One region of the Mesorhizobium sp. ISC25 genome, then DNA from elsewhere that is predicted to be linked to it. Evidence: riboswitches for the same ligand, from Rfam matches in the RefSeq annotation. Region 1 holds a riboswitch; each other region holds the start of a gene.
The links. A riboswitch is a leader RNA that binds a small molecule or an ion and turns the genes downstream of it on or off. The one in region 1 is predicted to bind thiamine pyrophosphate.

Region 1 (3,273 bases):
GGGCGTGACGTAGCAGAGCATGGCGGTGCCGAACCAGCCGATCATCGCCGCCCCGATGCCTGAGGTGATGTGGTCGTAGCCCGGCGCGATGTCGGTGGTCAGCGGCCCAAGTGTATAGAACGGCGCCTCGGCGCAGACGGCGAGCTGCTTGTCCATGTTCTGCTTGATCTTGTGCATCGGCACATGGCCGGGCCCCTCGATCATCACTTGGCAATCCTTTGCCCAGGCGATCTTGGTCAGCTCGCCAAGCGTTTCCAGTTCGGCGAACTGCGCTGCGTCGTTGGCATCGGCGATGGAGCCCGGACGAAGCCCGTCGCCGAGCGAAAAGGACACATCATAGGCGCGGCAGATGTCGCAGATATCGGCGAAATGCTCGTAAAGAAAGCTCTCCCGGTGATGATGCAGGCACCATTTGGCCATGATCGATCCACCGCGAGAGACGATGCCCGTGACCCGGTCGACGGTCAATGGGATGTAGTGCAGCCGCACGCCGGCATGGATGGTGAAATAGTCGACGCCCTGTTCGGCCTGTTCGATCAGCGTGTCGCGGTAAACCTCCCACGTCAGGTCCTCGGCAATGCCGCCGACCTTTTCCAGCGCCTGGTAAAGTGGCACCGTGCCGATCGGCACCGGCGCATTGCGAACGATCCAGTCGCGGATGTTGTGGATGTTGCGGCCGGTCGACAGATCCATCACCGTATCGGCGCCCCAGCGGATCGCCCAGACCATTTTGTCGACCTCTTCGGCCATCGAGGAGGTGACCGCCGAGTTGCCGATATTGGCGTTGATCTTGACCAGGAAATTGCGGCCGATGATCATCGGCTCGCTCTCGGGATGATTGATGTTGGCGGGAATGATCGCCCGTCCGCGCGCCACCTCGTCGCGGACGAATTCCGGCGTGACGAAGTCGGGGAGCGCGGCGCCAAATGCCTCGCCGTCGCGCTCAAGCTTGCCGCGCAGCATCTCACGACCAAGATTCTCGCGGATGGCGACGAACTCCATTTCGGGCGTGATAATGCTGGCGCGCGCATAGGCAAGCTGGGTCACCGCCTTGCCTGCCTTGGCCCTGAGCGGCCGATTGCGAATGGGAAATTCCGGCGTCAGGCGTTCGCCTGTCACAAATCCGTTGTCTTCCGGCTGGACGTGGCGGCCGTCATAGGCCTCGACATCGCCGCGCGCTGAAATCCATTCGTGGCGTAGCCGGGCAAGGCCCTTTTCGATGCTGGTTTCGACAGCCGGGTCGGTGTAGGGGCCGGACGGATCGTAGACGGTGACGGCCGGCTCGCCGGCCGTCGGATGGACAGAGATTTCGCGCATCGGCACCCTGATCTGCGGGTGGATGAAACCGGGTTTGTGGATTTTCCGCGAGGCGGGCAGCGGTCCCGTCGAGACGGCGGGGGTGAGGGCATTCATCTTGAGGCTCCTTTGCTCATGCATTGGAGACCCAGTTCTGTGCCGGAAGGATGAAAAGACGCTTTGCTCGACCTGCCGAAACAGGACCTCGGGCGTAAACTCCCGCAAGCGCTTGCACCGTCCCTACGCCAGTATGAACTGGATCAGGTTCAACGGGTCACTGCGCCGCGAAAGCCAGCAGTATCTCAGCCCCTTGCCGGGACTCCCCTGGTGAATGCCCTAGGTTGAACGGGCCTGCGCTATCTTGTCAAGCGCGTTCGGACCGCGGCTGATCGGCGGCCGGTCAGACGGTGCGGAAAAATCGTGCATGTCTCGGCGACAAGTCAAGCGTCGGAGATGAAGGCAGGGACAAGGGAATCGCAAACCGTTGGACTAAAATCGGTCCTGATGATCACGCCTTCAATCGGCACCAAAGGTTTGCGCGTAGATCGCCTCGATTCTTCCTGCCTCGTCACTGGTCAGCGCGGCGAATTCCTTTTCGCGCGCGCGGTTCGACAGATGTCCATCATTCTGGTGAAGAAAACGGAAGAGCAGATCGGTCAGCCGCTCGGGCATGTCGATAAAGGCGTCCACCTGCTGCCGGAATTGATCGTAGCGCTGCAGAAATGCGGTTTCCTCGGGAAGGTCCCGTTCGATCGTCCGCCGAACGCAGGCATAGAGAAATTCGGCGTGCGGGGTTGCATCGAAGAACCGGTAGAAATCACCGGTGTCATTCAGCACCCGGACGTTGAATTGCGGCGTCGGTTCCCATTCCACCAACGGCAGAAGGCGCTGCGAATAGCTCTCGAGCACGCCCCTGTACTCGTTGATTTGGTCCAGGATCGCGGCCGAGACGGGAAAGACCACTCCCGGCGGATTGAAGCCGCGCATGGCAAGGACGTGGTGGATCAGGTAGCGGTGAATGCGGCCGTTTCCGTCCTCGAACGGGTGGATGTAGACAAAGCCGAAGGCGAGGATTGCGGCGGCTATGACTGCATCAAGGTTTTTCGCGGGGCCCTGATCGAAGGCCGCCATTCCATCGATTAGCCGCGGCAGGTCCTCGGGCCGAGCGCTGATGTGATCGGGCAGGGGCGTGCCGTTGTCTCGGTCATGCTCACCGACAAAGCCTCCTTCTTTTCGGAAGCCAAGTCTTACGAAACGGGCGTCGCCAAATACAATTCTTTGCAGACGCAGCAGCTCATCGCGATCGACCGGCCAGCGGCCGGCTTCGCCGATGGCGCGGCCCCAGCGCTGGATGCGATCTTGCGGCGGGCGCTCGCCCTCGATCGCATAGCTTGATCGCGAGTCTTTGAGCAAAAGAAAGGCGGCGGTCCGAGCAAGAAGGTCGCGCGGCACGTTCGCTATGATTGCCTCCGCGCGCCGCGGTAGTTCAAGGCCGATGAATTTTTCGAGAGTCTTGGTTCGGAACACCAGCGGGCAGAACTCAGGCGTGCCGGGGAGATTGTCCCTTAGGCGGTAGCGCGAAGCGGTCTTCTCGGATCCGGGCCACTGCAGCTCGGGATCGACAACCGGAACGTATCGTCCGGCCTCCGCGTCCGGCAGATCGAGACGCGTGCCCGTCAGCCATTCATATAGAAACCAGATGCGGCGGGCATAACTGCCTGTGGGGCTTTCACGGACGAGCGCCTCGATCGGCGCGGGACCGGTCACCTGGAAGAGCCGCTTGAGGACGGCAAGGTCGAGCCCCTCGTACTTGAGCGCGAAGGTCAGGTGGCCTTCGAGTGTTGGATGTGGGGCATGGCGGGGCGTCATGATCCGCCAACCATCCCGGTCCGTAATGCGATGATGCTCGCCAGTGGCCGACAGCGTCCGGGGCAAGGGCACGGCGAGCTCGTAGGCTCCGATCAGCGCGCTGTATCC
Region 2 (3,273 bases), 2.5 Mb from region 1:
GCGGCGAGCGCGACGATGCCGGCAGTGACGCGGGAGTCAGGACGGCGAGCCTGCATTTCGCGCTACCCAGCTTAACGATGGGTGCTGAGAGGAGGAACTTGGCTGAGGTCGTGTTCCCGCCCACCCCCCTCTGGCCTGCCGGCCATCTCCCCCGCAAGGGGGGAGATCGGCAGCTTCGTTGCCCCGCTCATTCCTGCCGCAGTGGAGATTGGCGAAAGCGGCTGAGAGCTCAATCTCCCCCCTTGCGGGGGAGATGGCCGGCAGGCCAGAGGGGGGTGGGCGGGAACGAACACCATATGGAATCCTACTTGCTCATCGCCGCAAGCCACTCATCGACCCAGGCCTTGCGGTTGGCCGCGACTTCCTCCGGGCTGAACAGCAAGGTCTTGGTCGGTTTGACAAGCTTGTCGAACGCCGGGTTGAGCGGCTTGTCGGTTTTGCCGGCCGGGAACATCCAGTTGGTTTCGGGAATGACGTCCTGGAATTTCGGTCCGGTCATGAAGGCAATGAACTTTTCCGCCAGCGGGTTCTTCGCACCCTTGGTGGTGATCCCCGCAACCTCGATCTGCAGATATTCGCCCTCCTCGAAGGACGCCGCCTGGTAGCGCTCGGTGTTTTCGGCAACCATGTGGTAGGCCGGCGAGGTGGTGTAGGACAGCACCATCGGCGCCTCGCCCTTGGTGAACAGGCCGTAGGCCTCGCTCCAGCCCGGCGTCACCGTCAGCACCTTTGCCTTGAGTTTGGCCCAGGCTTCCGGCGCCTTGTCGCCATAGACCGACTTGACCCACAACAGCAGGCCAAGGCCCGGCGTCGAGGTGCGCGGATCCTGGATGACGATCTTGTCGCCGGCATCGCCCTCGACCAATTCCCTGAGGCTCTTCGGCGGGCTCTTCAGTTTTTCGGTATCGTAGACGACGGCAAAATAGCCATAGTCGAACGGCACGAAGATATCGTCGCTCCAGCCGCCCGGCACGCTGACGCCCGACACAGCGCCGTGCGGCGAAAACAGGCCGGTTGCCTTGGCGTCCGCAGTCAAATTGGTATCGAGGCCAAGCACGATATCGGCCTTGGTCGCGGCGCCTTCCAGCTTCACACGGTTGAGCAGCGCGACGCCGTCGGCGGCCGAGACGAATTCGACGACGCAGTTGCATTCGGCCTCGAAGGCCTTCTTCACCGCCGGTCCCGGACCCCACTCGGCGGTAAAGCTTTCATAGGTATAGACGGTCAGCTTATCCTGTGCCGATGCCTGCCCTGGCAGGGCCAGCGCGGATGCTGCAAGCAGGATAATCGAGACAAGAGAGTGGAAAAAACTGCGCATCGGCGCCTCCTTCGTTCGCGTTGAAAGGAATTGAGGCGTCGGGCTGTCCGAAACGTCTAATCCCTCCGCCGGTACAAACCGGATCAGGTTCAGCGGGTTGGCAGTCTTGCCTCTCAGCCGGTCCGCGAAGATCGCGTCCGGCACCCCGTTAGAGCGTTGCGACACATAGGCCCGGCCGAAGTGCTGCGCAAGCGGAAGTTTGCCGAGCATCCAAAGCCCAGCCTTCCGTTTCGTCTGCCGTTTCATCTTCCGTTTCCGGGGCAGGGCTGGTAAGGGCCACGAGATATGAGCACATTCACCATCCTGCTTGGCGGCGATCTCATCCGCACGCCGCTGCTCGACCGCCAGGTCGAAGGCTCCCGCGTTATCGCCGCCGATGCCGGCATCGGCCATGCCCGCATGCTGGGCCTGAGGCCGGAACTCTGGGTCGGCGATTTCGATTCGGTGCCTGCCGATTTGCCGGAGGATCTGGCCGCCGTGCCACGGCAGGTGTTTCCCGCCGAAAAGGACAAGACCGACGGTGAACTCGCTATCGCCGCCGCGCTCGAACGCGGTGCTACCAGCCTTGTGCTCGCAGGCGCCTTCGGCGGCAAACGCACCGACCACATCTTCCTGCATCTGGCGCTGAGCGTCCGGCTGGCGGAAGGCGGAACGGAAGTGCTTTTGACCAGCGGCGCACAGGAAGGCATTCCCTTGCTGCCCGGAAAGGTTGGCTTCGACTATGCCGACGGCACACTGTTTTCGGTGCTCGGCTTCTCCGATCTCGCCGGCCTGAGCGTCGCCGGTGCCAAATGGCCGCTCGACCATGTCGAGGTTGCGTTCGGCTCGTCGCTGACCATTTCCAACGAGGTCAGGGGCCGGCTGGAAATCGCGCTGGCCAGCGGCCGGGCGCTGCTGCTCGCGCATCCTTTTCCCCTACCTGAAAGCTGACATGGCGCCGCCGCTTCTCAATCTCGACGGGATAAAGCTGACCTTCGGCGGCACGCCGCTGCTCGACGGTGCCGCCCTGACGGCCTCAGCTGGCGACAAGATCGCCCTGGTTGGCCGCAACGGCTCGGGCAAGTCGACGCTCCTCAAGATTGCCGCCGGGCTGATCGAACCGCAGGACGGCGAAGTCTTCCGCCAGCCTTCGGCGACCGTGCGCTACTTGCCGCAAATTCCCGACATGGAAGGTTTTACGACCGTCCGCACCTATGTCGAGGCAGGGCTCGGGCCCGCCGACGATCCCTACCGCGCCACCTATCTGATGGAGCATCTCGGCCTGTCCGGCGAGGAACGGCCGAACGACCTCTCCGGCGGCGAGGCGCGGCGCGCGGCCCTCGCCCGTGTCATGGCGCCGGAGCCCGACATTCTCCTCCTCGATGAGCCGACCAATCATCTTGACCTTTCGGTCATCGAATGGCTGGAGGAGGAGCTTGCCCGCACCTCCTCGGCGCTGGTCGTCATCTCGCATGACCGCCGTTTTCTCGAACGCGTGTCGCGCGCCACAATCTGGCTCGACCGCGGCCAGACCCGCCGCCTCGACAAGGGCTTTGCTTATTTCGAGGAATGGCGCGACACGGTGCTGGAGGAGGAAGAGCGCGAGCAGCACAAGCTCGGCCGCCAGATCGTGCGCGAGGAGCACTGGCTGCGCTATGGCGTGACGGCAAGGCGCAAGCGCAACATGCGCCGGCTCGGTGAGTTGCAGACCATGCGACAGCGCTTTCGCGGCCATCGCGGCGCCGAGGGTGCGGCGACAATGACAGCCAGCGACGCCGCCGAATCCGGCAAGCTGGTGATCGAAGCCAAGAACATTGAGAAGAGCTTTGGCGATCTGACGGTGGTCAAGGGATTTTCGACCCGCATCCAGCGCGGCGATCGCGTCGGCCTGGTCGGGCCAAACGGCGCCGGCAAGACGACGCTGTTGAAGATGCTGACCGGCGAATTGAAGCCGGACGCGGGCATGGTGCGACTCG
Region 3 (3,273 bases), 2.1 Mb from region 1:
TCTCCGCGTATGGCGTAATGCGCGGAGTCTTTTGTGGCAGCAGATTGTGATGGCCGATCATGATGCCGTAACGCATGTCGGGCTGCTGGAGCAATTCCTGTAGGCCTGCAAGCATCTCACGCGAGATGTATGGCGTGTCCATCTGACCGTAATACTCGTCGTCGGACGCCTCCTTGTCTGGATCGCTGGGAGGTGTCGCGGGCGAATGTCCCGAGATGTCCGGCGAGCCGAGATCTACAGGCTCTGTAGAAGGACTGAGTGCCTCGAGACGATCACGAAGGAACGCGGGAAGGTTTTGAAGCTCCCAACTGCCTATCGCTGTGTTGACGAGGATGAAGTTTGCGCCTGCGGATCCTGTCGGAAGTCTGAAGTGCACGGGTTGGTCCACGGGAACGGTCTGCCAACCCAAGCGGGCGGCTAAACTCGCCATTTCGCTGAATTTCTCAGTCGGTCCAAGTTCGCGCGCGTCATCACGGTTCACATCGTGATTTCCCGGTACGAATATCAACGGAAGCGCCTTTGAACTGCGTCCCTGTGCGCGGCAGAGCAACGTGAAATGCTGGAATGCCGAAGCAATGAAGGTCTTGTCGCCACGGCTCGTGAAATCCCCCATGAAGGCGATCGAATCCAAGGGCTTCGAAGTCGTCAGCCGCCGAAGTTTCGTCAAGACGGCACGCAGCGAAGACGCGCGTAGCTTCTGCGTTATTTTCGGAGCGAACTTGCTATCCTTGGCATCGATGTTGCTAGAGGAAGGATGCCAGTCCGGATAGTGAATATCGCCTACTTGAAGGATTCGCACCCGCCGCATAACTCGCCCCCCTGCCGAGAGCCATAGACTAATCCGTTCGCTTTTGCCAAGCGCGAACGATCATCCGCAGTGTCCTTAACGAGGTAGCCTGCACTTTTCGAGAATTGCCACGGCGGCTATTTTTCGGCTGTGAAGCACACGAGACCCGTGACGTGAGACCCAGTTGCTCAATGCCCAGTTGCTCAATGCCCAGTTGCTCAATGAGCTTTCTTACGAATAAGGGAGAATTTCCGCGGCCGGACTATCTCTGAGCGAGCGTGCATGACTGCCAACGGAAGGTCTTGCACGCACCCTTGCGATCTTGAGCAATGGTCGCCATGACTTTCTTCTTGCAGGCTTTTGAGTGGCCCAGCCTGCGATCACCAGACCCCACCGATTCTAAAGAGCGTGGCAGATGGGATAGTCGAGGTTGCCCGTGCACAGTCACGCTCAGGGCTTGCGCCGCCCAGAGGACACGCTGAAAAGGCAGATTGGGGCGCAAGCACGCCATTCACGAGAGGTTCGACATGAAGACCATGCAAGAAAAAGACATTCCGGCATTCGTACAAGCAGTTGTGGACGCCGGCTGCAAAATTTGCGCGATTGGCAACTTGGGATACGTCTTTGGCGATGCTGATTTCACGCCAGCGCAACGGAGGGCCGTCGAGCCACAGCTGCGTAGGATTGCTGAAATCTACGGCGAACGCGATCATCTCATGAACGAGATAGCTGTATATCTGCGGTCGATCGGACGCCATGTCGAGGTTGAGCCGAAGACAGGTATTTCCTGATGGCCGTGATCGCGAGAAGCCGTCTTCCAACCTCTGAATCCTAAAGGAGGTGACCCCCAAGGCCGTTCGTCACCTTCGACCAGAATAACCACATCCGTGACCGCCTGAGCTACTTGGTCGATACGCGCACATGGCCAATACAGTTTCTCCATCCTTCACGAAGCGAATGAGGCTTTGGCCATTCAGCCCCGGTCTACGGGGCGTGACTTGTCCCCGATGCATGCGCGAGCTCTCCGCCCGGCTGGCCGCCGGTCGTCGCCACCGGCCGAAGGCGCCCGAATGCGCTTGACAAGATAGCGTCAGCCCGTTCAACCTAAGGCATTCACCAGGGGAGTCCCGGCAAGGGGCTGAGATACTGCTGGCTTTCGCGGCGCAGTGACCCGTTGAACCTGATCCAGTTCATACTGGCGTAGGGACGGTGCAAGCGCTTTGCGGGAGTTTACGCCCGAGGTCCTGCTGCAGCAGGTCTACAGAAGCGTCTTTTCATCCTTCCGGCACAGAACTGGGTCTCCAATGCATGAGCAAAGGAGCCTCACGATGAATGCCCTCACCCCCGCCGTATCGACGGGACCACTGCCCGCCTCGCGGAAAATCCACAAGCCCGGCGTCCTCTACCCACAGATCAGGGTGCCGATGCGCGAGATTTCCGTCCATCCGACGGCCGGCGAACCGCCCGTCACCGTCTACGATCCGTCCGGCCCCTACACCGATCCATCAGTCGAAACCAGCATCGAAAAAGGCCTTGCCCGGCTTCGCCACGAATGGGTCACGGCGCGTGGCGATGTCGAAGCCTATGACGGCCGCCACGTCCGGCCGGAAGACAATGGATTCGCCACCGGCGAGCGCCTGACACCGGAATTTCCGATACGCAATCGGCCGCTCAAGGCCAAGCAGGGCAAGGCGGTGACCCAACTTGCCTATGCGCGCGCCGGCATCATCACGCCAGAAATGGAGTTCGTAGCCATCCGCGAGAATCTCGGCCGCGAGGTGATGCGCGGCAAGCTGCAACGCGACGGCGAAGCCTTCGGCGCGGCGATCCCAGATTTCGTCACACCCGAATTCGTGCGCGACGAGGTGGCGCGCGGACGCGCAATCATTCCCGCCAACATCAATCATCCCGAGAGCGAGCCGATGATCATCGGTCGCAATTTTCTGGTCAAGATCAACGCCAACATCGGTAACTCGGCTGTCACATCGTCGATGGCCGAAGAGGTCGAAAAAATGGTCTGGGCGATCCGCTGGGGCGCGGACACGGTGATGGACCTGTCGACCGGCCGCAACATCCACAACATCCGCGACTGGATCGTGCGCAATGCGCCGGTGCCGATCGGTACGGTGCCGCTCTATCAGGCGCTGGAAAAGGTCAACGGCATCGCCGAGGATCTGAACTGGGAGGTCTACCGCGACACGCTGATCGAGCAGGCCGAGCAAGGCGTCGACTATTTCACCATCCACGCCGGCGTGCGGCTGCACTACATCCCGCTGACCGTCGACCGGGTCACGGGCATCGTCTCGCGCGGCGGCTCGATCATGGCCAAATGGTGCCTGCACCATCACCGGGAGAGCTTCCTCTACGAGCATTTCGAGGAGATCTGCGACATCGCCAGAGCCTATGACGTCTCCTTCTCGCTCGGCGACGGCCTTCGTCCCGGTTCAATCGCCGATGCGAACGACGCGGCGCAATTCGCCGAACTG

Region 2: it holds a riboswitch for thiamine pyrophosphate, as region 1 does, so the genes downstream of both, thiB (thiamine ABC transporter substrate binding subunit) here and thiC (phosphomethylpyrimidine synthase ThiC) in region 1, are expected to answer to the same signal.
Region 3: it holds a riboswitch for thiamine pyrophosphate, as region 1 does, so the genes downstream of both, thiC (phosphomethylpyrimidine synthase ThiC) here and thiC (phosphomethylpyrimidine synthase ThiC) in region 1, are expected to answer to the same signal.

The regions. Positions count from the first base shown of each region.
Region 1 covers NZ_CP135441.1:2,808,914-2,812,186, reverse strand. The annotation lists partial or broken gene thiC (phosphomethylpyrimidine synthase ThiC) at 1-1,413, opposite strand, end outside; TPP riboswitch at 1,516-1,632, opposite strand; gene RQ479_RS14070 (Fic family protein) at 1,813-3,273, opposite strand, start outside.
Region 2 covers NZ_CP135441.1:5,306,266-5,309,538, reverse strand. The annotation lists gene thiP (thiamine/thiamine pyrophosphate ABC transporter permease) at 1-56, opposite strand, end outside; gene thiB (thiamine ABC transporter substrate binding subunit) at 305-1,318, opposite strand; TPP riboswitch at 1,362-1,476, opposite strand; gene RQ479_RS25995 (thiamine diphosphokinase) at 1,604-2,248, shown strand; gene RQ479_RS25990 (ABC-F family ATP-binding cassette domain-containing protein) at 2,250-3,273, shown strand, end outside.
Region 3 covers NZ_CP135441.1:4,881,079-4,884,351, reverse strand. The annotation lists gene RQ479_RS24040 (metallophosphoesterase) at 1-808, opposite strand, end outside; gene RQ479_RS24035 (hypothetical protein) at 1,315-1,578, shown strand; TPP riboswitch at 1,896-2,012, shown strand; gene thiC (phosphomethylpyrimidine synthase ThiC) at 2,116-3,273, shown strand, end outside.